DNA from 3 places in the Rhizobium sp. TAL182 genome. Region 1 is predicted to be linked to each of the others. Evidence: riboswitches for the same ligand, from Rfam matches in the RefSeq annotation. Region 1 holds a riboswitch; each other region holds the start of a gene.
The links. Region 1 has a riboswitch for cobalamin ahead of Tal182_RS18760 (CbtB domain-containing protein). Riboswitches for the same ligand answer to the same signal wherever they lie in the genome.

Region 1 (9,781 bases):
CTGGGTGCGCCCCGGCAGCCGCGCCTCGATATCGTCGCGTTTGCCGGCGACCGCCTTCAGCAGCCGGTTTTCGAGCACGAGACCGCGCCGCTCCATCGCCCGGCGGATAACGCCGGCGAGCATTTCAGGCGTGAACGGCTTCTCGATGAAATCATAGGCGCCCTCACGCATTGCCTTGACCGCAAGCTGGACGTCGCCGTGGCCGGTGACGAGGATAACGGGCACCTCCTGATCGATCTCACGAATCTTCTGCATCAAGGTCATGCCGTCCATGCCGGGCATGCGGATATCGCTGACGACGACGCCGGGAAAGCTGTAGCCGATCAGTTCCAGCACATGGTCGCCGCTCGAAAAGGTCTCGACGCTGAAGCCGGAAAGCTCCAGCGCCTGCGCCGTCGAGCGGCGCAGTTCCTCCTCGTCGTCGACAAGCAGGATCTTGGCCTCGTTCATTCCGCCGCCTCCGGCATCGACCCTGCCGCCGATTGCAGCTCGATGCGGAACACCGCGCCCCCTTCGGGATGATTGGCGGCGGTCAGGCTGCCGCCGAAATCCTTGACGATGTTGTAGGAGATCGACAGTCCGAGGCCGAGCCCCTTGCCCACACCCTTGGTCGTGAAGAAGGGGTCGAAGATGCGCTCGGCGATTGCCGCTGGCACGCCAGGCCCATGGTCACGCACCGTCAGCACCACCTTGCCGGCCTCCTCGGAGGCCGAAACCTCGATGCGCCTGTCACTCAGACCTTCCACCGCATCGGCGGCATTGGAGATCACATTCACCAGCACCTGCTGCAGCCGCACAGATCCGGCGCGCACCACCGGCGGCCGGGTTCCGAGATCGAGCCGGAGCTCGGCGTCCGCCGCCTTCAGCCGCCAAGCGATAATCTCAAGCGTATCGCGCATCGCCTCGTCGAGTGAAACCGGCCCGAGCTTCTCGTTCGGCTTGCGGGCAAAGTTGCGCAGGTGCCGGCTGATCGAGGCCATGCGGTCGATGAGCCCGCCGATCCGCCTTATATTGTCGCGCGCCTCCTCCATCCGACCGCGGTCGATCAACACCGAAGCGCTATCCGTATAGGTCTTGGCAGCGGCAAGCGGCTGGTTGAATTCATGCGAAAGCGCAGCCGACATCTGCCCGAGACCAGCGAGTTTGCCCGCCTGGATGAGGTCGGCCTGCGTCTGGCGAAGCTGCTGCTCAGTCATCCGCCGCTCGGCGATCTCCTCCTCGATGCGGCTGTTGACTCGGGCAAGATCGGCCGTGCGCTCCTCCACCCGCCGCTCCAGTTCGCCCCGCGCTTCGGCCTGCATCAACATGCGCTCGGCAAGCCGCGCCCGCCGCTGGCGAATGACCGCTACAGCGAGACCGGCGATGCAAAGGATGAGAAAGACGGCGACAAGCGCGGTGCGCGCCTGGGCGCGGATAGAACTCGTTTCCATCAGCACATTCACCGTCCAGTCCTCGGCCGGCATGTAATGCGACAGCACCAGATATTCGCTTGCGCCCCGATCGCTCGCAAGCGTCATCAGATCATGCGGCTCCAAGCGATGGCGCGTCACCGGCAGAGCCGTCAGCTTCGCATTGGCGTAGCGCCGCGACGCCTCGGTCCGGGCAATACGATCGGCTGTCAGCGGCAGGATCGCGCCATAGAGCCATTCCGGGCTGCCGGACATGAAGATGATGCCCTCGGGATCGGAGACGAAGATCTTGTATTCGCCGCCGCTCCAGGAAGATTCGATCATGTCGATATCGACCTTGAAGACAATGACACCGCGAATATCCGCACCGACCCTGATCGGAGCAGAGAAATAGTAGCCGCGCTTTAGCGACGTGGTGCCGAGAGCATAAAACCGCGCCTGCCGGCCTTCGATGGCTTCCTGGAAATAGGGCCGGTAGTTGAAATTCTGGCCGACGAAGCTCCCCGGGCCATCGTAATTGCTCGCCGCGATCGTCTCCCCGTCCGGCTTCACCACATAGATGTCGGAGGATTTCAAAAGCCCATTGATTTCCTTGAGATAGAGATTGGCCGCATCGCGAAGCGCCATGTCCTCGGGCGCGCTGACCAGTTCCTTGATATCGTCGTGATCGGCGATCAGCGCCGGCAGCGCCTCGTAGCGGTTGAGGTGGCCGCTGAGTGCCGAGACGGCTAGGCGCAGCGCCGTTCCCGCCTGGGCTGAAGCCTCCTGCATATAGGCGCGCGTCGCAATCGCACTTCCATAGGTGAAGAAGGCGAAAGTGACGAGCGGCACCAGTAACAACGCCGCGATGGCACGATATCTCGAAGACAGATCCGGCTCCTCCCTTCTGCCTTCACTCCCCAGCAAGGCATGCCCGACGGCTCAGTTTAATGAGGCAAGCGAGGATTTCCAAGGGCTCGCCGAAACTTGACACTCGGCAGGAACGGATGTCCTATTTGCTGCACCGCAAGGAGACCCATTCATGAGCGATGATCAGACGCCCGCCGATAGCAAGCTCACCAGCTCCAAGCGCCGCTGGGCATCCGAGGGCAAGTTCCTGACCGGCCGCATCAGCCGTCCCGAGGCCGAGCGCCTGCCGCCCGGCCAGCACCTCGTCAAGAACTGGCCGGTGCTCGATCTCGGCCAGCAACCGGTCATTTCAACCGAGAGCTGGCGGCTTGAAGTACGCGGCCTGGTCGAAACGACACTCACCCTCACCTGGACCGAATTCCAGGCGATCGAGCAGAGCATCAGGATCAGCGACATCCACTGCGTCACCACCTGGTCGCGCTACGATAACAAATGGAAGGGCGTTTCGACGCGCGATCTGCTCGACCTTGCCATGCCGAGGCCGGAAGCAGCCTTCGTCATGCTGACAAGTTACGACGGCTATACAACCAATCTGCCGCTCGCCGATTTCGCCGCCGAGGATACGATTCTGGCGACCTCCTGGGAAGGCCTGCCGCTGACACCGGAGCATGGCGGGCCGATGCGGCTCGTCGTGCCTCATCTCTATTTCTGGAAAAGCGCCAAGTGGCTGCGCCGCATCGAGCTGATCGCCGCCGACGAGGCCGGCTTCTGGGAAAAGAACGGATACCATATGCATGGTGATCCGTGGCGCGAGCAGCGCTATTCCGACGACTGAGCCTTCGGCCGCAGGAAGCGGCGTAGTGCAAGAACGGCAAGACCGAACAGAGCGGCCAACCCCGTCAGTGAGACCATGCTGGCAGGATGAAGCGGCACCTTGCTCCAATTCGGCTTGACGATATTAGCGGTATTGAACGCCTCGCCGCTGAACTGGCAGGTGATGAAGGCAAGTCCGCGGCCCGCCATCTCGGCGTCGATGGCCGAGATGATTTCGCCCGCCGCAGTTGCCTCCCGCGGCATCTCACGCATCGCCATCAGCACGGCTTTGGTCGCCGCTAGATAAGCATGGGTGCATTCGTTGAACGGGCTCTCTTCGTCCGTCACACTGCCCGGCATCCGTCCCCAGAGGCAATAGGAATACTGGATTTCCGAGTAGTTCAGGACACGCCGGAACGGTTCGTTCGTATCGGCCGCCCGTGACGCCAGCGTGCTGATGCTGCTGCGATACTCCGAAATGACCGCCATCTCGCCGTGGGAAATTGCCGGAATATCGAGCCCGGCATGGGAGCCGCCAGAGCTGCTCCCATGGGCGAGGGCATTTCCGATAGACATTGGCGATAGGCTCGCGATGAGACCGAGAAAAGCAAGCCTGCCGATATGCCGCATCACCGGAACGTCGGCAGCAGTCCGCTTTTGGCGGCAAGAGGCCTTTCTGCCAGCACTCCGAAAACAAGACCGAGCGTTGTCCAAAGGATCGCGTGCATGCCGAGCGTGGTGCTGCGGAACCGCCAGAGCACCATCGCCGAGAAATTCTCCGGCACCTCGTTGATCGGCGGCAGCAGATAGAGAACCGAGCCGATGAAGACGAGATAGGCGATGCCGGCAATGATCGCGCCGTTCCAGAGACCGAAACGCTCGCCAAGGCGGCGCGACAGCGCGATCGCGGCAACCAGCGAGGCGAGCGAAACGACGATCATCAGGAAGAATAGTTCGGTCCTGACGCCGATCGTATCGGGATTGCCGACCGCCGGCGGGTTGGCCGGATATTTGATGCCGGGAACCAGAACGACCGCCACGAAGGCGGCAATGGCGATGACGGCCGAGGTGCCGCGCGCCGATAGGCTGCTGAAGCGGCCGTGCACGAAGGCGAAGGCGAGCGAAAAAAGCCCGCCGACGGCGATGCTGTAGGCCATGACGCCTGTGAAAAGGCCGGGACCGGCCTGCGTGGCCCGGCTGACGATTTCAGGTTCGGCAGCTTCGCCCGCAGCCTGGGCGCTCGCCTCCTCGAAGGCGATTGCCGCATCGACCAGCGGCTCGCCGAAGATATGCGCAAAAGCGAAAACGAGCATGCCAGCAATCAGGCCCGCAAGCATGCCGCGAAGCAGGAGCTTTCCAACCATGTCAGTATTCCCCCTAAGCATGTCGCGCAAAGTATGCAGCGGTTTTGCGATACCGACATGCGTAAAACAAAGACCTAAAGCGCGAGAAACGAATCCGAAAGATCGCGATGCGCTTAGTGGCAGGGAAAGCCGAGAAGATGGCGGCCGTCATGCACGAATTCGTGCACATACATGCCGTTGAACAGCGCCATCGCGCCCTCCTCGGTGCCGACGAAATAAAGAACGATGAGCATCAGCAGACCGCCGAAGATCGCCCAGGGAAGGATCTCGCCAACCGGGATCGGGGCCGGCGCCGCAACGGGCGCGAAAGTGGTGTCAGACATGTATTCCTCCGGAATGACGCGTTCAGTCGAAAGAGTGTTGTGCGGCAGGGTCTGACTTCCAGCGTGAAGAGCTTTCGACACACTGGTCACAGTGGCGCGACCGCGCCGGGTTTCCACCGGCTTCCAAACCCGCAACAGCACGGTTATATCTGCACGCCGAAGAGACTGTCAACGAAACTTCACGAAGCCCGCAAAGGCCGTCCACACCCCGTCCTCGGAGATCAGAACAACCGTGAATACGCGCCTCACCTGGATCTGCCACGGGGCGACGGCGGCGAACCGCAAGGCCCTGTTTCCGCTCGACGAACCGCTGGAAGAAAAGGCCGTGGAAGAAGCAGCCAGGATCGCCGCCCTGCCCTACGCCGATCGTATTGTCACAAGCCCCGCCTTGCGCGCCCGCCAGACGGCTGAGGCGCTCCGTCTCGAAGCGCAAATTGATCCGTCGCTTCGAGATTGCGACCATGGCCGCTGGGCTGGCAGATCGATCGAGGCGATTGAGGCGGAAGAGCCGGAAAATCTCATGGCCTGGATGACCGAGCCGGGGGTTGCCCCGCACGGCGGCGAGAGTCTTCTCGACCTGCGAAAGCGCGTCGCTGGCTGGATGGATGCCCAGTCCGCCCAAAGCGGTCACGTGATCGCCATTAGCCACGCGGCCGTCATCCGGGCTGCAGTCGCGCATGTGCTTCAGGCGCCGCCCTCCTCCTTCTGGCTGAGCGACGTCGAGCCACTCGCCATCGTTCGCATGACCAGCAACGGAAGCCGCTGGTCTCTGCGCCTCCAGCATTAGAGATTCCTTATTTTCTCCAGCCTTACACAAGCAAATCGCGTCATTCCTGTTGAACCCGGTTTTGCGGGGACTACTTCCTTGTCCCAAGGAGATGGAAGAATGACATATGATTGGAGTGGAGAGCGTACACGGCGCCTGCGGTTGATGCGCGTCGCGACGTTCACGGTTTTGGCCGGTCTCATCCTCAGCGTTCCGCTGCTGATCGTCACCGCCTGAAGCACGAAAAAAGGCGAGCGATGCGTCAGCACGCTCGCCTTCGTTCCTCTGGCATCTTTTCGGCCTAATCACCTGCAGCAACATCCTCTTCCCGAACGGAACCGGCAAAACAGCCGCAGTGCCGATCCTGGCTGCATCGCAACGCTATCCGTCTGCCGACGACCCACCGCAAACTGCTCCCTGTAAATATTCGCCTTCTGGTTTCAACGAACATTTCAGACTTTTGTGATATCCCGGCGCGGGTGGAGATGGAGAAGGCATAATGCCGGTGTTTTTCCAGAGCAGAGCCGGAAGGCAATGCATGTCGATCGTCGGTTTGGGGATTACCCTCTGGCTCCTCGGTACCTTGCTCCAATTCGACGACAGTCTGGTTTCCTTCATGACCGGCTTCGGCGAGTACGGCGCCGACAAGCTCGTTCTGGGACTCGGCATCGCCGGCGCCATGAGCTTCATCTACTCGGTGCTGCGTATTGCCGATCTGCGCAAGGAAATGGAACTGCGCGCCGCCGCCCAAGCGAAGGCCGATTGGACGGCAACGCACGACCATCTGACCAAGCTGCCGAATCGCTACGCCTTCGAGCGCAAAATTCTCTCGCGGCCGGTCAGAAGCGACGAGGCGGAAATCGAGGAATGGGACCACAACGTCACCATCTTCTCCGTCGACCTCGACGGCTTCAAAAAAGTCAACGATCTCATCGGCCACAAGGGCGGCGACGTGTTGTTGGTCGAAGTTGCCAAACGCATCTGCGCGCTCGGCAATTCCGATTGCGTCTACCGCTTCGGCGGTGACGAATTCATCGTCGTCGCCTTCGCCCTGACGACGCAGCGCGAGGAGCGTTTCGCCAAGTTGCTGATCCAGGCCGTCACTCGGCCGATCCATATCGATGGCTTTGCCGTCGAAGTCGGCGCCAGCGTCGGCTATGATCGCTGGGTTGAAGACAGCGAGCCGCTGGAAGACGCCGCCCACCGTGCCGATCTCGCCATGTATGAGGCCAAATCACGCGGCCCCAACCATTATCTCGTCTTCGAAACTTCGATGCAGGACAAGGTAGCCGAACGCGCCTCCCTGGAAACCAGACTGCGCGCCGCAATCGCCAACAAGGCGATCAAGCCTTTCTATCAACCGCTGATCGACCTGAAGACCGGCCAGCTTTGCGGTTTCGAAGCCCTCGCGCGCTGGATCGGCGAGGATGGCGTCAACATTCCGCCGGCTGTCTTCATCGACATTGCCGAGGAAACCGGGATGATCACCGCCTTGTTCGAGGATCTCCTTGCGCAGGCCTGCAGCGATGCGCTCGCCTGGCCGGCGCATGTCACGTTGTCCTTCAACGTCTCGCCGGTACAGATGGAAGACCGGCTGCTGACGTCCCGCATCCTCAAGGTCCTTTCGGCAAGCCGGCTGCCGCCGCAGCGCCTGGAAGTTGAGATTACCGAAAACGCGCTGATTCAAGATCCCGCTATCGCCGCCGTCATTCTCGAAGAGCTGCATGCGGCCGGCATTCAGATCGCCCTCGACGATTTCGGCACAGGCTATTCGAGCCTCGCCCAGCTCGCCCGCTACCGCTTCGACAAGATCAAGATCGACAAAAGCTTCATCGCCACCTATCGCGACGACGAACGCCAGGAAAAGATCGTCCGCGCCATGCTTGGCCTCGGCAGAAGCCTCAATATCAAGACGACTGCGGAAGGTGTCGAGGAGCATGGCCAGCTTGCCTTCCTGCTGCAGCTCGGCTGCGACATCGGCCAGGGCTATCTTTTCGGCAAGGCGATGCCCGCCGCCGAGGCCAGCATGTTCATCCGCGATCGCAACGTCAATCTGGCGTCGACGGCCTGACCCTAGAGCTTTTCCGGGTTAGATTGAAGCATTCTGTTGGCTCAAACGGAGTCGGATGGTCGACCGGCCGGCGCGCGTCGTAGCCCAACTCTACGGCCAAGCCGGCCGGTCGATCAGCCGGCCCGTTTCAGCCAACCCGGAGGGCCGGGCATCTTTCCGCCAGGATCAGAGGCGATCGGCTCGGACGTACCGAGGGGTATGTCCGTCGCTAATCGCCTCTGCCCTGACGAAAACCTGCTCCGGCAGAATGCTTCAATCTAACCCGGAAAAGCTCTAGCGTAATTCAACAAAACGGCCCCAAGCTTTGGCGTCCCTGTCGGCCGCCAAGCACCGTCAGCATGTTGCGCACGGGCGGCCATGCCTTTCCAGCGGGAGTTTCGGCGCTAAGTTCGGTCATCGTGACGACCGTGCGGAGTCTCTGAAGACATGTCATCCACCGACCTCCTCCTGACCTTCAACGCCGGCTCATCGACTGTGAAGGTCGGCGTCTTCTCGATCGATGGCGCCGAGGCACGACACCTCGGCAAGGGCGTCATCGACCTCCGCGCCGAGCCGCTCTCGCTTGGCCTGACCAGGGGATCGCAGACATTCGACATGCCGCTGAAGGCGGAGGTAACGGACGATCTGCACGGGGTCATCGACGAGACCTTCACGCGTCTCGCCGATCATTTCGACATGGCAGCGGCCGCCGCAGCCGGCCACCGCGTCGTCCATGGCGGCGAGCGCTTCACGAGCGCCGTCGCGCTTGATGACGCCGCCACCGATGGGATCGAAGCGCTGATCCCGCTCGCGCCCCTGCACCAACCGCAAGCGCTGCGCTTCATCCGCGCGCTCCGTCACCTGAAGCCGCATCTTGTCCAGACAGCCTCCTTCGACACGGCCTTTCATGCCACGCAGGACGATCTCGTGCGCCGCCTCGCCATACCCCGTTCCCTGCATGAGGAGGGCATCAAGCGTTACGGCTTCCACGGGCTTTCCTATAAGTTCATCGCCGGTGAACTCGCGCGCAAGGCGCCGCATGCGGCAAAGGCTGTGGTCGCCCATCTCGGCAGCGGCGCCAGCCTCTGTGCGATGGAAGATGGCATCAGCCGCGATTGCAGCATGGGCTTTTCGACCCTCGACGGAATCCCGATGGCGACACGCCCGGGCTGCCTCGATCCCGGCGTGATCCTGCATCTGGCGGGAGAGAGAAAACGATCCCTGGGTGAGATCGAGGATCTGCTCTATCACCGCTCAGGCCTGCTCGGTGTTTCCGGCATCAGCGCTGATACGCGCGATCTGTTGACGGACGGCCGGCCGGAAGCGCGCCAGGCGATCGATCTGTTCACGCTGCGCATTGCCGGCGAGATCGGCCGCATGGCGGCAACCCTCGGCGGCCTCGATGCCGTCGTTTTCACCGCCGGCATCGGCGAGCATCAGCCGGAAATCCGCGCCGACGTAGCGAAACGTCTGTCCTGGCTCGGCCTTTCGATTGATGAAAAGGCAAACGCCGCCAACAGTTTCACGATTAGCGCCGGGGAAAGTCGCATGGCCGCCCATGTCGTTGCCACGGACGAAGAACAGGTGATCGCCGACGAGGCGCTGTCCGTTCTTCGCGCCCGCTGATCCAGATCAATGGCGCGCTGGCGCTAACGGCTAGAACTGAGATTGAACGCGTTTTCGAACGGGAGAAGCCCCATGGAAAAGCATGTCTCGACCGCCGCCGCCCTGACCGATGCTGAACTCGCTCTGATCGACCGCTACTGGCGGGCGGCCAACTATCTCTCGGTCGGCCAGATCTACCTGCTTGCCAATCCGCTGCTGCGCGAGCCGCTGAAGTCAGAGCACATCAAGCCCCGCCTGCTCGGCCACTGGGGCACGACACCCGGCCTGAACTTCATCTATGCGCATCTGAACCGCCTCATCCGCGCCCGCGATCTCGACATCATCTACATCTGCGGCCCCGGTCACGGCGGGCCGGGCATGGTCGCCAACACCTATCTCGAAGGCACTTACAGCGAAATCTATCCCGATATCTCAGAGGATGCCGAAGGTATGCGCAAGCTTTTCCGGCAATTCTCCTTTCCTGGCGGCATTCCGAGTCATGCGGCGCCGGAAACACCGGGATCGATCCATGAAGGTGGCGAACTCGGCTACGCCCTCGTCCATGCCTATGGCGCCGCCTTCGACAATCCCGACCTCACCGT
Region 2 (9,781 bases), 1.2 Mb from region 1:
GCCGGGCGTGAAGATTACCAAGAAGAATTTCGGCCGCGACCGGCGCTATCCGATTACCAATCGATTCCGGGATCGCTGACCCAATCGACATGTCAGGGAGGCAATATGCGCAGCTCGGTCGAGATCTACAATGTCGGGACGGGCAGGGCTCGCGAGGTCTGGCAAACGGACAGGCTGGTGGAAGCGCCGAACTTCTCGCCTGATGGTTCCTACCTGCTGCTCAACGGCGACGGGCTGCTCTTCCGGCTGCCGCTCGATGGCGGCGAGGTGGTCAGGGTCGATACGGGCTTTGCCGTCAATTGCAACAATGATCACGGCATTTCACCTGATGGCACCGAAATCGTCATCTCGGACAAGACCGAATTCGGCAAGTCGGCCATTTATATCCTGCCGATCGAAGGCGGCACGCCGCGGCTCGTCACTGAAAACCACCCCTCCTACTGGCATGGTTGGTCGCCGGACGGGCGTCAGCTCGCTTATTGCGGCATCCGCGACGATCTCTTTGACATCTATACCATTTCCGTTGACGGCGGCGCCGAGACGCGGCTGACGCATGGCGAAGGCCGCAACGATGGACCGGATTATTCGGCCGACGGACAATGGATCTACTTCAATTCCAGCCGCACCGGGCTGATGCAGATCTGGCGTATCCACCCCGACGGCACGGGCCTCGAGCAGGTGACCTCGGACAATCAGGGCAATTGGTTCGCCCATCCGTCACCGAAAAATGACAAGGTGCTGATCCTGTCCTATGACCCCTCGGTTTTCGATCATCCGCGCGATCTCGACGTGCGGCTGCGGCTGATGGACATGGATGGCGGCAACCTGAAAACGCTGTTCGAACTTTTCGGTGGGCAGGGCACGATCAATGTGCCCTGCTGGTCTCCTGATGGCGAAGAATTCGCTTATGTGCGCTATTTCCCGGCTGATTAAGCCGCTGCCGCCTTGCGCCGCGCGCCAGCGGCTTTCGCCAGGTCTTCCAATACCGTCACCGACATGTTCCAGTCGATGCAGCCATCGGTGATAGACTGGCCGTAGACCAGCGGCTTGCCGGGAACGAGATCCTGGCGGCCGGCGACGAGGTTGCTTTCCACCATCATGCCCTTGATATGATAGTTTCCGGCGGCGATCTGCGAGGCCACGGAATGGACGACGAGCGGCTGGTTCATCGGGTCTTTGCCGCTGTTGGCATGGCTGGCGTCGATGAGGATGCGCGGGGCGACGCCGAGTTTAAGGCATTCCGCTGTGACGGCTTCGACATCGGCCGCCTCGTAATTCGGCCGCTTGCCGCCGCGCAGAATGATGTGGCAGTCCTCATTGCCCTTTGTCGAGGCGATTGCCGCCTGTCCGTCCTTGGTGACGGCCGGGAAGTGATGCGGCTGCGATGCGGCCAGGATGGCGTCGAGCGCGACACGGACGCCGCCGTCGGTGCCGTTCTTGAAGCCGATCGGGCAGGAGAGGCCGGAGGCGAGCTGGCGATGGATCTGGCTTTCGGTCGTACGCGCGCCGATCGCACCCCAGCTGACAAGGTCGGCAATGTATTGCGGCGTGATCGTCTCGAGGAATTCAACGCCAGCGGGCAGGCCCATTGCGTTGATGTCGAGCAGCAGGCGCCTGGCAATGCGAAGCCCTTCCTCGATGCGGTAGCTGCCGTCGAGATGCGGGTCGTTCATCAGACCCTTCCAGCCGACCGTGGTGCGGGGCTTTTCGAAATAGACGCGCATGACTACTTCGAGATCGCTGGAGAGGCGCTGCCGCTGTTCCGCTAAGCGCTCGGCATATTCGAGTGCTGCAGCAGGATCGTGGATGGAGCAGGGGCCGATGACGACGATCAGGCGGTCGTCTTCTCCCTCGAGGATCTGATGGATCGCATGACGGTTGCTGGTCACCGTCTCGCTGACGGCAACGGTTCGGGGGATTTCCGCGATGATATCTGCGGGTTTGGTCAGCGGGGTGATTTCGAGGATACGCAGATCATCAATGGTATCGGGCACGGTGTGGCTCCTGTTTTGTCATACCGTGCGGAAACAAAAAAAGCCGCCAGGTAGACTAGCGGCTGTTCGGGTGGTCGTCGCGTCGAATTCAGTTACGCACGGGCCCGCATCCGCTGGGAGCAGCGGTACCAATAAAATCGCGAGGCGTAGACAGAAGTGATCGACATGCGGCGTATTTAGCGTGGCGGCCTTCCGTTGTCACGCAGAATCTGCGGCCTGAAAGAGGGCTTGGGCGTGCAGCAGTCTCCAATGCGTTTGCGAGCGTGGTCGTGACCAGCCGCCGCCTGTTCACCGGCACGTCAGGCGGAAAAATCGCTGTTTGCCTAACGGCCTCATCGGGCTCGGCTGCCTCCGCTTGCCCGCGAAGCGCTTTCCTGAAATAGATACCTCGTCAGGTGCCCGCTTTCACGCGGGAGAATCGGGAATCCGGTGCAAGACCGGAACGTGCCCAACGCTGTAAGGCCGACGCCCGCCGCTTCATCATGCCACTGGCTTTTGCCGGGAAGGCTGCGGCAGACGGATGACGCCAAGTCAGAAGACCGGCCTGGCAAGATAGACCCAACCCGCGCGGACGGCGGGCGGTTGCGTTGTTGGGGATTTGACGATGCGACCCTTTGTTGAGGATGCCCTGTCGGAGGCATCCGGTTTTTCTCCGGCCGAACGCGAGGCCGTGTATCACGCGATCCTGACCCGACGCGACGTGCGCAGCCAGTTCCTGCCCGATCCGTTGCCGGACGATGTCGTGGCGCGGCTTCTGATGGCCGCCCATCACGCTCCCTCCGTCGGCTTCATGCAGCCGTGGAACTTCATCCTGGTGAAAAGCGAATCCGTGCGCGCGCGTGTCCGGGACGCTTTTGCAAAGGCCAACGAAGAGGCGGCACTGATGTTCGACGGCGAACGGCGGCAGGCGTACCGCTCCCTGAAGCTCGAAGGCATCGTGGAGGCGTCGCTCGGCATATGCGTGACCTGCGATCCCACCCGCGGCGGCAGCGTGGTGCTGGGACGGACGCACAATCCGCGGATGGATTCCTATTCGACCGTTTGCGCAATCCAGAATCTCTGGCTTGCGGCCCGCGCCGAAGGGGTCGGCATCGGCTGGGTCAGCATCTTTCGTGAAGGCGACCTGAAAACAATTCTCGGCATACCCGAGCATATCGAGGTGGTCGCGTGGCTCTGTGCCGGCTTTGTCGACCGGCTTTATGATGAACCGGAACTCTCGGTCAAAGGTTGGCGGCAGCGGCTACCGCTCGAGGAACTCGTGTTCCATGATGGATGGGGACGCAACGACCCTTAGCGATTACTGCTGTTGTGGTTGCGGGCCCGGCGTTGCCGGATTGGCAAGGTCGATCGAGCCCTGGTCGCCGGCAAGGAATTGCGGGCCGACCTGACGGACCTTGTTCTGCGTGGGGTCGTAGGGACGTTCGGGAACGGATGGCTGCGGCGGGGCTGATGCTGCCGCGGTATCTTTCGCCGGCGGATTGGTGCGGACCGTCGTGATCGAGCCCTGCTGCGGCGGTTCGCTCAGGGCCTGCTTGCCGCGCATCTCCTCGTAATAGGCGGTGAGATTGCAGGCGCAGGAATTTTTTTCGCCAGGCGCGCGGTTCTTGTAGGCAAAGGCGTTCTTCATGGCGCTATAGGGCGCACCCGTTGCGGCCGAAATCATGTTCGAGGCTTCGGTGCTGGTCACGTCGCGATAAAAGAGCTCGGTCTCGATGCCGGGGCACATCTTGGCGCAGGTCTGGGCATCGCGGCCGAAATCGACCGAGGTGGTGTTCGAACTGATCGGGAAGAAGCCGCCGTCGCAGCTGCGAACGCAGATGGTACTGACCGGCGAAAACATTTCGGTCCTCGGCAGGCCGTAACGCGGATCGGCCTCTTCACCGCCGCCGAGCGGGATGAATGTGTCGGTGCGCATCGCCTGTTCCTCGACGCTTGGGGCGGGCTCGCTGGCGCTGCGCTCTGTCGGGGTATAGAAATTTTCGCTGTTGCAGCCATTGCGTTCGAGTGCCGCCGTCAATTCTCGGCGCGCGTCGTCATCGCCGGCCTGGCTGCGCAGCTCGTTGCGGCGGTCCTGGAGATAGCGGATATTATCGATCATCCGGGCCTCGGCGTCAGAAAGCTCGGCGCAAAAATCGGCATTCTCACCGCCGATCACGACCATGCTGCCTGAGGTGCAGCCATAGCTGCGCAGATCGTTGCGGACTTTGCGCAATTCGAGGTTTTGCTCGGCGATTGCGCTGGCGTATTGGCGGGCTTCCGGACCGTTATTGTTGCCGATCGATCGTGGTAGGTCGGCAAGGCGACCGCGCAAGTCGTTGCAAATAGCGCTGCTCTGTGCGGCGGCCGGCGATGCCAGCGCAAGCACAAGAGCAAGAGACAGGTTTCGGCGTTTCACGGCGTTGTCCGGGAATGAGAAAGTGTCGATCGGTCAAAGGTGGCGTCCATCCGCCGTACCTTGTCTCTTAACGTGTTTCTCTTAATAAGCTTGGATCAATTCCTAGCGCATTTTCGAGATTTTATCCAGAAGACGCAGATAATCTTCCGTCAGGTAAGTCGGCGCAGCATTGCACCCGGAGGCGGACACTGCAGCCGTCAACAGCAGTTCCCTTCTTCACACGAATTGTTATTCTCGGCGCTCGTTCCTGTGGGGAATTGGCTTTCACTGAGGATGAAGCAATGCGCTACATGCTGATGCTGCATGCGGACGAAACTGCCGGGAACTCCATAGCGCCCGAGGACATGGCGCGTTTCATGGGGCAGATGTATGCCTATCAACAAGCGCTGGAGAAGGCGGCTGCGTTCGTCTCGAGCAATGCGCTCGTCAGCTCCTCTGAGGCCAATCTCGTTCGTGTTCAAGGAAACGAGGTCAGCGTTCTGGACGGCCCTTATGCCGATGTTCGCGAACAGTTCGGTGGGTACTTTATCATCGACGTCGCCGATATGGACGAGGCCAACAAATGGGCGGCACGCTGCCCTGCCGCGACCTGGGGAACCGTTGAGGTTCGTCGCATCAGGGACGCGTCGGAATATGCGGAATGACGGTTTCTGGTTCCAGCGTTGCCCGAGGTGTAGCAGAGCGGGTGGCGCGCGAGAGCTACGGCCGACTCGTCGCTTATCTTGGCGGGCGGTTGGGTGATATCGCGTCCGCCGAGGATGCGCTCGCGACGGCTTTCCTCACGGCTCTCGAAAAATGGCCTGTCGATGGCGTGCCCGACAACCCCGATGCCTGGCTGTTGACCATCGCCCGCAGGCGCAAGCTCGATGACTGGCGCAGGCACAAAGTGAAGGCGAAGAGCGCCGATCATCTTGCTCTCATTACCGAGGAACTCTCGACCGCGGCGGAAATGGACGAGGAGATTGCGGACAGGCGACTGGCGCTCATGTTTGCCTGCGCACATCCTGGCATCGATGTCTCGGCGCGAACGCCGCTGATCCTCCAGACCGTGCTGGGCCTGACCGCTGCAGATATCGGCGCACGGTTTCTCGTCTCTCCTGGGGCCATGGGGCAGAGGCTTGTAAGAGCCAAAGCGAGGATCAGAGATGAGAAAATTCCGTTCCTTGTGCCGGAGAAGGAGGAACTGTCGCACCGCTTGCCGCCGGTACTCGCCTCCATCTATGCCGCCTATACCAGCGGGTGGATGGACATCGACGGGGCGGAAGCGCTCGGACAAGAGGCAATCTGGCTTGCAAGCGTGGTCGTATCCCTGCTTCCGCAAGAGCCGGAACCGAAAGGTCTTCTCGCGCTGATGCGTTATGCAGAGGCGCGGCGATTATCCCGCAGGGGGCCCGATGGCGCATTCGTACCGCTGGACAGCCAGGATGTCGGACTTTGGGATCGCAAGCAATTGCGCCTCGCCGAAGGACTCCTCAGAGAAGCAAATGCAAACGGTCCGACCGGCCGCTACCAGATCGAGGCGGCCATCCAATCTGCTCATGTCGCGCGCCGTTTGAGCGGTATCTCAAACTGGCAGGCCGTCGTTTCTCTCTATGACGTGCTGGGCAGGATTGCCCCGTCGCCTGTCGTGACACTCAATCGGTGCGTGGCCCTCATGCGGATAGGGCAGGTAGACGCGGCTTTTGATGACATATATGCGCTTGCCCGCGATCCACGAATGGCCGACTACCTGCCGTATTGGACGGCCCGCGCGCAGATTTGCGCCGATCTAGGCAGGCATGTCGAGGCGGCGGAAGCTTTCACGATCGCTATCGGATTGTGTTGGTCGGAGGCAGAACGACGCCACCTCGAAGAACAGCGCTCAAAAGTTTTGTGTTGATGCGAGCTTTTTTGCGCGGCCTGTCGAAATCGACCACTCCTTCACGACATCCGTTTGTCCAACCAAGGAGTACGACATGACCACCACTTCAATAACTGTCCAGAGCATCTTCGCCTCCGCCGCCGTTTCCAACTTTGACGAGGCGCTCATCTGGTATGAGAAGCTCATGGGACGTCCCGCAGATAGCAAACCGATACCGGGCATGGCTCAGTGGCGTAATATGGGCGGAGCCGGCCTGCAGGTCTGGAAGGATGACGAACGCGCCGGCAACGGGATCATAACGATCGTCGTCCCCGAGCTCGAGGTTGAGCTCGAAAGGCTTTCGCGTCAGCGCTTGCAACTCGCCAACAAAATCGAAGGCGACTTTGGGCGCGTGGCTCAGATATTCGACGGTGAGGGCAACCGGATCAACCTGGCCGAGCCTCCCAAACGATCTGCGAACAACTGACGTCGCCGTCTCCAGACCGTTCAGCCTTTGGCTCAGAGCAATGCCTGCTTTGGGCCAAGGCCAGAAGCGGCTGCCAGACCATCGGCGTCGCTGACATCAATAGTTGACACAACGGAAGGTACAATTCCAATGTCCGCTTCGGGCAATGGGCTTAGCGAAGGCGAAAATGGCAGTCATTTCCAACGAGCTATGCTCCCCCGCAATGACAGCCGGGGTGCCGGAAGCTCAACACGGGCTCCACGTCTTCGTGGACGGTTGTTATGACCCCTGTTCCGGGCACGGAGGCTGGGCCTTTGTCGTCTATCGCGAGGCGGCGGAAATCGCGTCCAGCTTCGGCGGTGTGCGTGATTCCGCCAATAATTCGATGGAATTGACCGCCGTCTTGCAGGCAGTCATGTGGATCAATAGCGAAGCAACGGGCGAAGCCGCGACCATCTGGTCGGATTCGATCTATGCCGTCAAAGGCTGCAACGACAGGCGGCACATTTGGAAGAATAACGGCTGGAAGAAAAGCGGTCCGAATGGGAACGCCCGAAGCCGGACCATCGCCAATGCGGAACTCTGGAAAGCGGTCGATCTTCAACTATCACAGAATGCCCTGGTAACCATTGCCTGGTGCAAGGGCCATTCCGGCATAGCCGGCAACGAACGCGCGGATGAGCTTGCTGATGGAGGGCGGCTGTCGGCAAGGGGCACGTGATCCGGGATATGAACGGGCTGCTGATGCTTGGGACATCCCTATGGCTGTCTGGTTCGGGCCCAGCGACTGCCCCTTACCCTGATCCTTGCCGGGGTCGAGCCACTGGTCTCGACCCATCCTGCGGCCCCCGCAAACGGGGCGACGGACGTGCCCTGGGAACGGAGAGGGTTCGGCATGGTTCCTTCGTCCGTTTAGGTCCAGCATCAGCTGACGGCGTCATTGGAGCCAATCAAGCTTGAAGAATGTGCCTGCGCGTCAGCTTCGTTCATGCGGGCGCGACGACTGATCCTTCTTCTTGGCCAAGGTGTTTCTCCTGGCAAGCTCGGAGACCCCGGATGCGATCATTGGGCGAAGGTCCCGCCGATATGATTGAAGGCATGCAGCACGGCTGCTTTGGAAGGCGTGACTGCGGCATCTCGTGGAAACTTCGAGTGATCGAGGGCCAATCGGCGTTGAGATCGGGGATCATGTGGAGCCCCGGATGACGAGCTTGCCGGGCAGGGAAACGGTCTCCGCATCGACGCGTCCCGTTATCATCCCGACGATCAGTTCGACCATCTGGTGTCGCGGCTGCTCGTATGTGGTGAGGCTATAGGCGGAGGATCCGCCGAGTTCGTAGTTGTCGAAGCCGACTATCGCCATGTCTTCCGGCACTCTCAGGCCGTACTTCCCTCGCATTTCATCCATTGCCCCGATCGCAAGAATGTCGTTCTCGCACATCAGGACATCGACGCGGTCGGCCGCGTTCGTATTGTTCAGATACTGGCGAACCGCCTCTGCTCCCGCCTGCGCGCTGTATCTTTCCGCTGACAGCACCGCGATGTCGCGCACGCCCTTTTCCTCCCAGAAATCGGCAAAATGCTGCCGGCGCCGGAGCGCGGTCGAAAGCACGGTTGCCCCGGTCATGAAGCCCGGCCGCCGATAGCCGCGTTCATGCAGGTGATCCACGATGTCCTTGAGCGCCCGTTCGGCATCGCAAACCACTGCCGGGACCCCATCGATCTGGCTGTCGCGCGCCAAAACGAACATGGGCGGCATGCCGCGTCCGAGCTGATGATCCGTCAACGTTTCATCGCGAAACGCCGTACCGAACAGGATGATGGCATCCACCTGTCGTTGGTCGGCATGGAGCAGGGCATGAACATGGTCGAAATGATTGTTGATATTGATGAGCATGACGACCAATCCGGCCGCCTGCAGCCGTTCGGTGAGCGTCTCCAGAAATGGTAGCTTTTGCGGGTTGGCAAAGTCGTCGACGAAGACGGCAACCTGGTGCGTTGCGTTAGTGGCAAGACTGCGGGCAAGAAGGTTCGGCGTATAGTTGAGTGCCGCCGCTGTTTCCAAGACCTTACGTTTGCTTTCCTCAGTTATCGACGCGCCGGGTGTGAAGGCTCGGATAACAGTCCATTTCGAAACACCGGCCGCTTCCGCCACCTGCTTTGCAGTCGCCCGCTTGCGCATTACGCCTCCCGAAGAAAATGGAACAAAAATTCCATTTTCCGATTCTGGTGAAATGATTGCTTGATTTTAATTCATTCGCGAATATCATGCACCTGTTTGCACCCGGTAGCAAAGATTTTGCACCCGGTAGCAATCGTTTTAGCCGCACGTTGGAGTGGGCGGTGTGGAGGAGGACAACATGAAGTCTATTTTGAAAAGGCTTGCCTATAGCGTCGTTGTGGTCGGGATCGCGGCCTCGTGGTCCGTCGGCGCGAACGCACAGGAACAGCCGAGCATTATCGCCGTTACGCACGGCCAGGCTTCCGATCCGTTCTGGTCGATCGTCAAGAACGGCATGATGCAGGCGGGCAAGGACAGCAATGTGAAGGTGGACTACCGCGCGCCGGAGACCTTCGACATGGTGGCGATGGCGCAGCTCATCGAGGCTGCGGTGAACCAGAACCCGGCCGGCATCATTGTCTCCAATCCTGATCCGGATGCGCTTGGCCCGGCAATCGAGAAAGCGGTCGCCGCCGGCATTCCCGTCATCTCGATGAACTCCGGCATCTCCGCCGCCGAAAAGCTCGGCATCAAGCTGCATGTTGGCCAGGACGAGCTGCCAGCGGGCATCAAAGTCGGAGCAAAGCTGAAATCGCTCGGGCTCAAGCATGTCCTCTGCGTCAACCAGGAGGTTGGCAATGCGGCGCTCGACCAGCGTTGCGCCGGCACTGAGAAGGGATTCGAAGGCGGTAAGGTAACCGTTCTGCCGACCACCGCCGATCCTGCCGAGATCGAATCCAAGATTCAGGCGGCACTCACCTCCGATCCCTCGGTCGATGTCGTGCTCGGCCTTTCCGCTCCGCTCGTCGGCGAGCGTGCCGTCGCCGTCGTCGACAAGATGGGCGCTGCCGATAAGGTGAAAGTT
Region 3 (9,781 bases), 330 kb from region 1:
TTGCGAGAACACGCGGTTCGCCATTGACGGTCGTTTCCATGGTTCTTCCTCCAAGGTTCTGGAAAGGGGGTTCCCTCCCCACCCCCCCCCCACAAGAGGGAGGGGCTTAACTTGTTGAACTGCCCCGTTCTAAAAGCGACGTGTCGGCTTGCTGAGACTTCGGCAAGGAAAGCTGGTGGGGCGGTATCATAAGCCCCTCCCCCTCGCGGGAAGGGGTTGGGGAGGGGTCTTCAGCCTCTCCCGCTAAGCTGAAAGCATTTCAGAAGAATCCGAGTGCCTTCGGGCTGTAGCTGACCAGCATGTTCTTGGTCTGCTGGTAATGCTCGAGCATCATCTTGTGGGTTTCGCGGCCGATGCCGGATTGCTTGTAGCCGCCGAAGGCGGCATGGGCGGGGTAGGCATGATAGCAGTTGGTCCAGACGCGGCCGGCCTGGATCTCGCGGCCGAAACGGTAGCAGCGATTGGCGTCGCGGCTCCAGACACCGGCACCAAGACCGTAGAGCGTGTCGTTGGCGATTTCGAGCGCTTCCTTTTCGGTTTTGAACGTCGTGACCGAAACGACCGGCCCGAAGATCTCCTCCTGGAACACACGCATCTTGTTGTGGCCCTTGAAGATCGTCGGCTTCACGTAATAGCCGTTCGCCAGGTCGCCGCCGAGATCGTTACGCGAGCCGCCAGCCAGAACCTGAGCTCCTTCCTGCTTGCCGATATCGAGATAGGCGAGGATTTTCTCAAGCTGCTCCGTCGAGGCCTGAGCGCCGATCATCGTGGCCGGATCGAGCGGGTTGCCTTGCTTGATCGCCTCGACACGTTTGACCGCCTTTTCCATGAAGCGGTCATAGATCGATTCCTGAACCAGGGCGCGGCTCGGGCAGGTGCAGACTTCACCCTGGTTGAGGGCAAACATCGCAAAACCTTCGAGCGCCTTGTCGAGGAAGTCGTCATCCTCGGCCATCACATCGGCGAAGAAGATGTTCGGCGACTTGCCGCCGAGTTCCAGCGTCACCGGAATAAGGTTCTGGCTGGCATATTGCATGATCAGCCGGCCTGTCGTTGTTTCGCCGGTGAAGGCAATCTTGGCGATCCGAGGGCTGGTCGCCAGCGGTTTGCCGGCCTCGATGCCGAAGCCGTTGACGATGTTGAGCACGCCGGGCGGCAGCAGATCGCCGACCAGTTCGGCCCAGAGCAGAATCGAGGCCGGCGTCTGCTCGGCAGGCTTCAAGACGACGCAGTTGCCGGCCGCAAGCGCCGGAGCCAGTTTCCACGTCGCCATCAGGATCGGGAAGTTCCAGGGAATGATCTGGCCGACGACGCCGAGTGGCTCGTGGAAGTGATAGGCGATCGTATCGTGATCGATCTCGCCGATCGAGCCTTCCTGGGCGCGAATGCAGGAGGCGAAATAGCGGAAGTGATCGATCGCCAGCGGAATGTCGGCCGCCATCGTTTCGCGGATCGGCTTGCCATTGTCCCAGGTCTCGGCCTGGGCGAGCAATTCCAGCTTGTCTTCCATCCGCTGGGCGATCTTCATGAGGATATTGGAGCGCTCGGCAGCCGAGGTGCGGCCCCATTTTTCCTTGGCCGCGTGAGTGGCGTCGAGCGCGAGATTGATGTCCTTTTCATCGGAACGGGGAATGTCGCAGAGCTTGCCGCCGGTGACCGGCGTCAGGTTTTCGAAATACTTGCCTTCGACCGGGTCGCGCCATTCGCCGCCGATATAGTTGCCGTATTTCAGCTTGAACGGCGACTCGACGATTTTCTGATGAAGCATGTCATCCTCCCATGATGAGCCAGGTTCCCAAGTGAACCAGTGGGAAGAAAATGTGCGTGTTTTGGCGAAGAGAACAGGGCGGCTCTTTCATACCGCAGTGCACAGTGTCGCAGAGTTGCGACAGGATCGCGTCACCATTGCCGTCGTGGCGGAACCTTTAAGCCGATCAGTGGAGGTCGAGCTTCTTCATCTTCCTGTGCAGGGTGGCGCGGCTGATGCCAAGCGCGATCGCCGCCTGGGAGACGTTGCCGCCGGCGCGCGACAGCGCCCGCAGCAAGGCGGCCTTCTCCGCCTCGACCATCTCTTCCTGCTGTGAGACGCTCGCCTCGCGGAGAGCATCGGCGGCCGGAATGCCGGCGGCGATTCGCTTGTCGTCCAGCTGCAGCGCGATGCGGGCGGCGCGCGTCGCCCCGAGCACGAGGTCATGCCGGTCGACGGCCAGCAGGGCGGCGGCCGAGTTGGCGCCGGCCGGAACCATCAGGAAGCGGGCGCTGGGAAAGGCCGAACGGAAGAGGTTGAGTTCGATGCGCATCGCCGCATCGCGTACGGTCTGCGTCAGGATCGCCAGGGTCATCTCGTTGACGTCTTCACGGCAGGTGGAGATGTCGAGGGCCGCGGCCAGTCGGCCACGATGATCGCGGATCGGCGCAGTCGTGCAGCTGAGGCTGGTATTGGCGCAGAAGAAATGCTGGTCGCGGAAGATGGCGACGGCGCGTTCATCGGCAAGCGCGGTGCCGATGCCGTTTGTGCCGATGCTTGCCTCGGTCCAGACGGAGCCGGTCCAGAGGCCGAGTTCGCGGAATTCCTTGTCGTCGCCGGCCGCTCCCCGCCGCTCCAGCGCAATGCCATTCTTGTCAGTCAGAAGCAGGCAGCAGCCGGCCTTGCCGACGGTGGTGAAGAGGCGATCGAGCTCTTCCGTCGCGCTGGCGATCAACTGCCCGGATTGTTCGCGGGCGCGCCGAAATTCCTCATCGGTCAGGCGCAGCGGCGCCCGTTCATCCTCGGGGGCGAGCTGATGCATGGTCATGCATCGCCGCCACGAGGCGACCACCGGAGAACTGGCCGCGGCGGAATCGCGCTGAGCAGAGGTATAGACATGCTCCGCGTGCGCTGACTGTTCGTGCATCTGCTCCTCCCACGGAACTTCAGCACAGTCTGATGGAAAAACCGCGGGTTTGCAATCAGGCGGCGCGTGGCGGTCGTCAGCGTGCGGCGAAAGGGGGCGGCATCACATTTCGGTGTTTGAGCGGTGAGAATGTAACAAAGACTTCTCTCGCCCGTATTTTCCTACAGAGCAAGGCTTTGTCAGATGGGGAGATCCTGATCATGTTGAACAGACGATTGTTGCTGATGACGACCGTTTTCGGGGCGCTTGCCGTTCGAGTTAGCCTGGCCGGCAAGGCGATCGCCGGCGAAACGTTTGCGGTGACCCATACCGATGAGGAATGGCATAAGCTGCTGACGCCGGATCAATTCGTCATCCTGCGTCAGGCGGGCACAGAAAATCCCTTCAGCAGCCCGTTGCTGCATGAGGAGCGGAAGGGCACTTTCGCCTGCGTCGGCTGCGAGCAAAAGCTCTTTTCCTCGGCGACCAAATTCGATAGCGGCACCGGCTGGCCGAGCTTTTGGGCGCCGCTCGACCATGCCGTCGGCACCACACACGACACCAGTTTCGGGATGGCGCGCACGGCGGTCCATTGTAGCCGCTGTGGCGGCCATCTCGGACATGTCTTCGATGATGGCCCGAAGCCAACCGGACTTCGCTACTGCATGAATGGTCTTGTCATGACGTTTCGTGCAGCCTCGGCCTGATCGAAGGACGTTCTTGTTTGCTGTTCAGCCTGCGAGCGCCGGCGCTTATCCGCGCAGCCAGGCCTCGATGCCGCGCGCGGCGGCGCGGCCTGTCGCAAGGCAGGCGGTGAGGAGATAGCCGCCGGTCGGCGCTTCCCAGTCGAGCATCTCGCCGGCGACGAAGGTGCCCGGCAGCGCCTTCAACATGAAGTCTTGATCGATGCTGCTCCAGCGGATGCCGCCGGCAGAGGAGATGGCCTCGCCGATCGGCCTCGTGTCGAGAACCGGGACCGGCAGGGACTTGATCACGCCGGCGAGGCGTCCGGGATCTGCGCGGTCGCGCTCGGGTGCGAACTCCCGTAACAGCGCCGCCTTAACACCGTCGAGGCCGGCGCCCTTGCGCAGGCGGTTCGAAAAGCTCGATTTGGCATCCTGGCGCGCGAGGTCGCGGGTCAGCCTTTCGGTCGTCCGACCCGGGGCCAGGTCGAGCGTCAGGGCAGCGCTGCCGCGGTTGAGCAGTTGATCGCGAAGGCTTGCTGCATGGGCATAGACCAGGCTGCCCTCGATGCCGTTTGCGCTGATGACGAATTCGCCGGGAAAGGTGCCGGCATCGGAGGTGGCGGTGACCGATTTCACCGGCTCGCCAGCGAAACGCTCGCGGAAGCTTTCGCTCCAGCCGACGACGAAGCCGCAATTGGCGGGCCGGAAGGCGTCGATCTCGACGCCCTTCTCCGATAGGCACGGCAGCCAGCTTGCATCGGAGCCGAGGCGCGGCCAGCTGGCGCCGCCGAGCGCCAGGAGGGCTGCGTCGCAATGGACGATGCTGCGTACTTCCGGCGTTTCGAAAACATAGCCCCCATCGGCAAAACCGATCCAGCGGTGGCGGGTGCGCAGCATAGCGCCCTGCGCCTCCAGCCGTTTGAGCCAGGCGCGCAGCAAAGGCGAGGCTTTCATCACATCAGGGAAAACCCGGCCGGACGAGCCGACGAAAGTCTCGGTTCCGAGCCCTGCTGCCCAATCTCTGATATCGCCAGGGGTAAAGGCATCGAGCGCCGGGCGCAGGCGGGCGGAGGCCGCGCCGAAGCGCGTGACGAAACGGGCATAATCCTCGGAATGGGTGATGTTCAGCCCAGACTTGCCGGCCAGCAGAAACTTGCGGGCGAAGGTCGGCATGGCGTCGTAGACCGTCACCGCATGGCCGGAGAGCGAAAGCAGTTCGGCTGCCGCCAGGCCCGCCGGGCCACCGCCGATGATGGCAATTCGCTTCTGGTTCATGGATGCCTTCGCCCGATTCTTTCCGGTGCAGTTTTGGCGCGGCTGCGCCTTGACTGCAAGGCCGGGATCAGTGATGCGAATGCGTGCACTGGCCGTGGTCGGCGAGAACCTCGATGACACGGCATTGGTCGACGCGACCGTGGCCGCAGCCTTCCACCATGGTTTCCAGTTCGGCCTTCAGCGCCATCAGGCTGCGGATGCGCTGCTCGACCTCGAAAAGGCGGGCCTTGGCAATGGCATCGGCCGAGGCGCAGGATTGGTGCGGATCATCCTGCAGGGTGAGCAGCGTGCGGATCGCCTCGATCTCGAAACCGAGCTCGCGCGCGTGGCGGATGAAAGCGAGGCGGCTGATGTCGGCAGGTTCGAAGGATCGCTGGTTGCCTTCGCTGCGGCTCGGCGCCGCGAGCAGGCCGATGCTTTCGTAATAGCGCACCGTTGGCACCTTGACACCGCTTCGACGGGCCGCCTCGCCAATCGTGATCTTTTTCATGATTTTTCTCTTGCACCTCTAGTCGCTAGAGGATGTAGGGGGGATGCTTCTGTTTGACAAGGAAGCGGATATGGCTGAGACGAGCGAGACACGATACAGGGTCGGCGGCATGGATTGCGCCGCCTGCGCGAGCAAGATCGACACCGCAGTCAGGCGCATAGCAGGCGTTGCCGATGTCACCGTCTCGGTGGTGACAGGCACCATGACCGTCCGGCATGACGGCAGCAGCGATCTCGAGGCAGTCGAGAGGAAGGTGACGGGGCTTGGTTATTCCGTCTCGCCCTTTACCGGAAATGAGACGCCCGCGCGTGAAGGCCGCCCGCACCATCACCACGATCATGCCGCTCATGGCCATGGCGATCACGACCATGCCGGGCATGATCACGACCATGCCCATGACGAGAAGGAAATCGAAGGCCTGCATGGGCACGACCATGCGCCGATGACCGGTCCTTGGTGGCGGAGCAGGAAAGGCCGCCTGGCCATTTTTTCGGGTGCGGCACTCGCTGTCGCCTATGCCGTCGGCCATCTGGTGCCGGCGATCGCGTCCTATGCCTTCTTGGTCGCGATACTGGTCGGTCTGCTGCCGATTGCGCGGCGAGCCGTCATGGCGGCTTTGTCAGGCACGCCGTTTTCGATCGAGATGCTGATGACGATCGCCGCCGTCGGCGCCGTCATCATCAATGCGGGCGAGGAAGCGGCAACGGTCGTATTCCTGTTCCTCGTCGGCGAGCTGCTCGAAGGCGTGGCGGCGGGCAGGGCGCGTGAAAGCATCCAGTCGCTGACGGCCCTGGTGCCGAAGACCGCGCTGCTCGAAGACAATGGGCAGATGCGCGAGGTGCCGGCGGAAAGTCTTGCCGTCGGCGCGGTCATCATGGTTCGTCCCGGCGACCGCATCTCTGCCGACGGCGTCATCGTATCAGGCGAGAGCGCGATCGACGAGGCTCCGGTGACGGGCGAGAGCACGCCGGTGCGTAAGGGCGTCGATGCCGTCGTCTATGCCGGTACGGTCAATGGCGATGCGGTGCTCAGGGTTCGCGTCACGGCAGCCGCTGCCGACAATACCATCGCTCGCGTCGTCAAGCTGGTGGAAGAAGCGCAGGAATCGAAGGCGCCGACGGAGCGGTTCATCGATCGGTTTTCGCGCTACTACACGCCAGGTGTCGTCGTCGTCGCCGCACTGGTCGCGGTCATTCCGCCGCTGTTTTTCGGCGGCGCGTGGAGTGAATGGATCTACAAAGGCCTTGCCATCCTGCTGATCGGCTGCCCCTGCGCCCTCGTCATCTCGACGCCGGCGGCGATCGCCGCTTCGCTGTCGGCGGGCGCACGGCGCGGGCTGCTGATGAAGGGCGGAGCGGTCCTGGAGACGCTCGGCAAGGTGACGATGGTCGCCTTCGACAAGACGGGCACGCTGACGGAAGGCAAGCCTCGGGTCACCGACATCCTTTCCTTCGGATTGAGCGAGGCGCAGCTCCTGTCGCGCGCGGCTGTGCTCGAGCAGGGCTCCAGCCATCCGCTGGCACTGGCGATTCTCCACCGCGCCAAAGCGGACGGCGTGCCCGTGCCGCCCGCCTTCGAACTGGAAGCGCTGCCGGGCAAGGGGGTCACCGGCAAGGTCGGCGGCGAGACAGTGGATCTCTTATCGCCGCCTGCCGCACGCGAGCGTGGGGCGCTCAACGGGGAACAGGAGGCGCGTATTGCAGGGCTCAATGATGAGGGCAAGAGCGTATCGGTGCTGCTCGTCAATGGCGCTGCGGCCGGCCTGATCGCCATGCGCGACGAGCCGCGCGAGGATGCCGAAGTGGGGCTCTCGGCGCTCAAATCGGCCGGTGTCAAGGCGATGATGCTGACGGGCGACAACAAGCGGACGGCGGCCGCCGTCGCCGGCATGCTCGGCATCGACTGGCGCGGCGAGATGATGCCCGAGGACAAGCAGCGGGTCGTCGGTGAATTGAAGCGCGAAGGTTTCGTTGTCGCCAAGGTCGGCGACGGCATCAACGACGCGCCGGCGCTCGCTGCCGCCGATATCGGCATCGCCATGGGTGGCGGCACGGATGTGGCGCTGGAGACGGCCGATGCCGCCGTGCTGCACGGACGCGTCGGCGACGTGGCGCGGATGATCGCGCTTTCCAAGCGCACGATGCGCAATATCTTGCAGAATATCACCATCGCCCTCGGGCTGAAGGCTTTCTTTCTGGTGACCACGATCGCCGGCATTACCGGGCTCTGGCCGGCGATCCTCGCCGATACCGGCGCCACCGTGCTGGTGACGATCAATGCGCTGCGATTGCTTCGGATAAAGGTATGAACCCGACTGGCGGTGGGAAGACTGCCGATTCGGGCCTACCCCGGGAATCGAAAATAGCGGAGCCGGCCATCTGCCGGCTCTCAGTTTGCTGACAAAGTCTCCTCCGTCATGCTCGGCCTTGTGCCGAGCATCTAACCACCGCAACTATTAGACAGGAAAACGGTTTAATTTTCAGATGCTTAATTGGACGTGCGCAGATCCTCGGCACAAGGCCGAGGATGACGTCGCGGGTTGCAGTGCTTTGTCAGCAGCCTAGGAGGCAGCTTGCCGGCCGGTTCACGTCGAGGCCTTCTCCACAGCCTGTTTTCGTTAAGCTTTCGTTATCCCTGTTTTTCACAGGAATACAGCGATTTCAAACCTGCCGTAACGCAATGCACAAACCATCCGTTGACGTGAATTTGGATTCGCGTACTATATCTAGTGTTCGAGGTTCCCTCGATTCGTGAGGATCGAGGGCTAAGACGGGAATACGGTGCGTTGCGCCATCATGGCGCGGCGATGCCGGAGCTGCCCCCGCAACTGTAAGCGGCGAGCAACTGCCCAATTTCAGGTCACTGAGGCATGATGCCTTGGGAAGGCTGGAGCAGAGTGCTTTGACCCGCGAGCCAGGAGACCTGCCTTGAACGAAACGTCCACGGGCGGGGTGTACGGAAGGTCGCGTGATCGAATGCGGAATGATCCGCGCCTGTTGCGCTGCCCCGAACGTCCGCATGAGCACTTCGGGGTTTGAAGTCATGTCGAGAACATCAAGGCCGTCGCCCGCGCACATCCTGCGAGGGATGATATCAGGCGTTTAAAGCGCCAACCTTGCCACATCATTATCAAGCATTGTCCCGGACGCCGTACGGCGCCCGATCCAGCCCTGCGTCCTGAATCCATTGACATCACGAGGAACATGATGAGCGTTACCGTTTACAGCAAGCCGGCCTGCGTCCAATGCACTGCCACCTACCGCGCCCTCGACCGCCTGGGCGTGGACTATGAAATCGTCGATATTTCCCAGGATGCCGAAGCGCTCGATCGTGTGCGCGGCATGGGCTACATGCAGGTTCCGGTCGTGGTTGCCGGCAGCCAGCATTGGGCGGGTTTCCGACCCGACATGATCAGCGCGCTTTCCTGAGCTGAGAAAAGCGATGGGGCTGATCGTCTATTATTCCAGCCGATCCGGAAATACCCATCGTTTCGTCGAGAAGCTGGGGCTGCGCGCGGCGCGCATTCCCCTTGGCGCTGAGGACATCCATATCCGCGAACCTTATGTGCTGATCTTGCCTACCTATTGCGGCGACGGCGGCCCCGGGATCGTAAAGGGAGCCGTGCCCAAGCCGGTGATCCGCTTCCTCAACGATGCGGAAAACCGCTCCAACATCCGCGGCGTGATTGCCGCGGGCAACAGCAATTTCGGCGAGACCTACGGGCTAGCCGGCGATGTCATCTCGAAGAAGTGCCAGGTGCCGTATCTCTACAGGTTCGAGCTTCTGGGAACGGCCGAGGATGTCGCCAATGTCAAAGACGGGATGGGACGATTTTGGACACGGGAACAAATCTGACGCGGGATGCGGGCGCAAAACCGCTGAAGGCGGCTGAAACGCTCGATTATCACGCGCTGAACGCGATGCTGAACCTCTATGACGATGACGGCAAGATCCAACTCGACAAGGATCGCATGGCGGCCAGGCAATATTTCCTGCAGCATGTGAACCAGAACACCGTGTTTTTTCACAATCTTCGAGAAAAGCTCGATTACCTCGTCACTGAGGGCTATTACGAGCAGGAGGTGCTCGACCAATATTCCTTCAATTTTGTCCGCGACCTTTTCGATCAGGCCTATGCCAGGAAATTCCGTTTTCCCACTTTCCTCGGCGCTTTCAAATATTACACCAGCTACACGCTGAAGACCTTCGACGGAAAACGTTATCTCGAGCGCTACGAAGACCGCATCTGCATGGTGGCGCTGACTTTGGCGCGGGGCGACGAGGCCCTTGCCCGCGACATGGTCGACGAGATCATATCCGGCCGTTTCCAGCCGGCGACGCCGACCTTTCTCAATGCCGGCAAGAAGCAGCGCGGCGAACTGGTCTCCTGTTTCCTGTTGCGCGTCGAAGACAATATGGAATCGATCGGCCGGTCGATCAATTCGGCGCTGCAATTG

Region 2: it holds a riboswitch for cobalamin, as region 1 does, so the genes downstream of both, bluB (5,6-dimethylbenzimidazole synthase) here and Tal182_RS18760 (CbtB domain-containing protein) in region 1, are expected to answer to the same signal.
Region 3: it holds a riboswitch for cobalamin, as region 1 does, so the genes downstream of both, nrdH (glutaredoxin-like protein NrdH) here and Tal182_RS18760 (CbtB domain-containing protein) in region 1, are expected to answer to the same signal.

What each region holds. Positions count from the first base shown of each region.
Region 1 covers NZ_CP021024.1:3,731,911-3,741,691, forward strand. The annotation lists gene Tal182_RS18735 (sigma-54 dependent transcriptional regulator) at 1-450, opposite strand, end outside; gene Tal182_RS18740 (sensor histidine kinase) at 447-2,240, opposite strand; gene Tal182_RS18745 (sulfite oxidase-like oxidoreductase) at 2,431-3,093, shown strand; gene Tal182_RS18750 (hypothetical protein) at 3,078-3,647, opposite strand; gene Tal182_RS18755 (CbtA family protein) at 3,701-4,435, opposite strand; gene Tal182_RS18760 (CbtB domain-containing protein) at 4,549-4,758, opposite strand; cobalamin riboswitch at 4,784-4,934, opposite strand; gene Tal182_RS18765 (histidine phosphatase family protein) at 4,991-5,545, shown strand; gene Tal182_RS18770 (bifunctional diguanylate cyclase/phosphodiesterase) at 6,024-7,595, shown strand; gene Tal182_RS18780 (acetate/propionate family kinase) at 8,022-9,200, shown strand; gene Tal182_RS18785 (phosphoketolase family protein) at 9,273-9,781, shown strand, end outside.
Region 2 covers NZ_CP021024.1:2,545,214-2,554,994, reverse strand. The annotation lists gene Tal182_RS12830 (NAD+ synthase) at 1-79, shown strand, start outside; gene Tal182_RS12825 (TolB family protein) at 106-933, shown strand; gene Tal182_RS12820 (3-deoxy-7-phosphoheptulonate synthase) at 930-1,994, opposite strand; cobalamin riboswitch at 2,371-2,557, shown strand; gene bluB (5,6-dimethylbenzimidazole synthase) at 2,599-3,288, shown strand; gene Tal182_RS12810 (DUF2865 domain-containing protein) at 3,292-4,389, opposite strand; gene Tal182_RS12805 (YciI family protein) at 4,671-5,033, shown strand; gene Tal182_RS12800 (DUF6596 domain-containing protein) at 5,030-6,268, shown strand; gene Tal182_RS12795 (hypothetical protein) at 6,345-6,716, shown strand; gene Tal182_RS12790 (ribonuclease H) at 6,883-7,416, shown strand; gene Tal182_RS12785 (LacI family DNA-binding transcriptional regulator) at 7,882-8,877, opposite strand; gene Tal182_RS12780 (sugar ABC transporter substrate-binding protein) at 9,056-9,781, shown strand, end outside.
Region 3 covers NZ_CP021024.1:4,061,746-4,071,526, reverse strand. The annotation lists gene Tal182_RS20255 (DUF779 domain-containing protein) at 1-40, opposite strand, end outside; gene adh (aldehyde dehydrogenase) at 260-1,768, opposite strand; gene Tal182_RS20245 (helix-turn-helix domain-containing protein) at 1,935-2,894, opposite strand; gene msrB (peptide-methionine (R)-S-oxide reductase MsrB) at 3,095-3,580, shown strand; gene Tal182_RS20235 (TIGR03862 family flavoprotein) at 3,626-4,834, opposite strand; gene Tal182_RS20230 (helix-turn-helix domain-containing protein) at 4,902-5,324, opposite strand; gene Tal182_RS20225 (heavy metal translocating P-type ATPase) at 5,395-7,632, shown strand; cobalamin riboswitch at 8,043-8,269, shown strand; gene nrdH (glutaredoxin-like protein NrdH) at 8,531-8,752, shown strand; gene nrdI (class Ib ribonucleoside-diphosphate reductase assembly flavoprotein NrdI) at 8,766-9,179, shown strand; gene nrdE (class 1b ribonucleoside-diphosphate reductase subunit alpha) at 9,158-9,781, shown strand, end outside.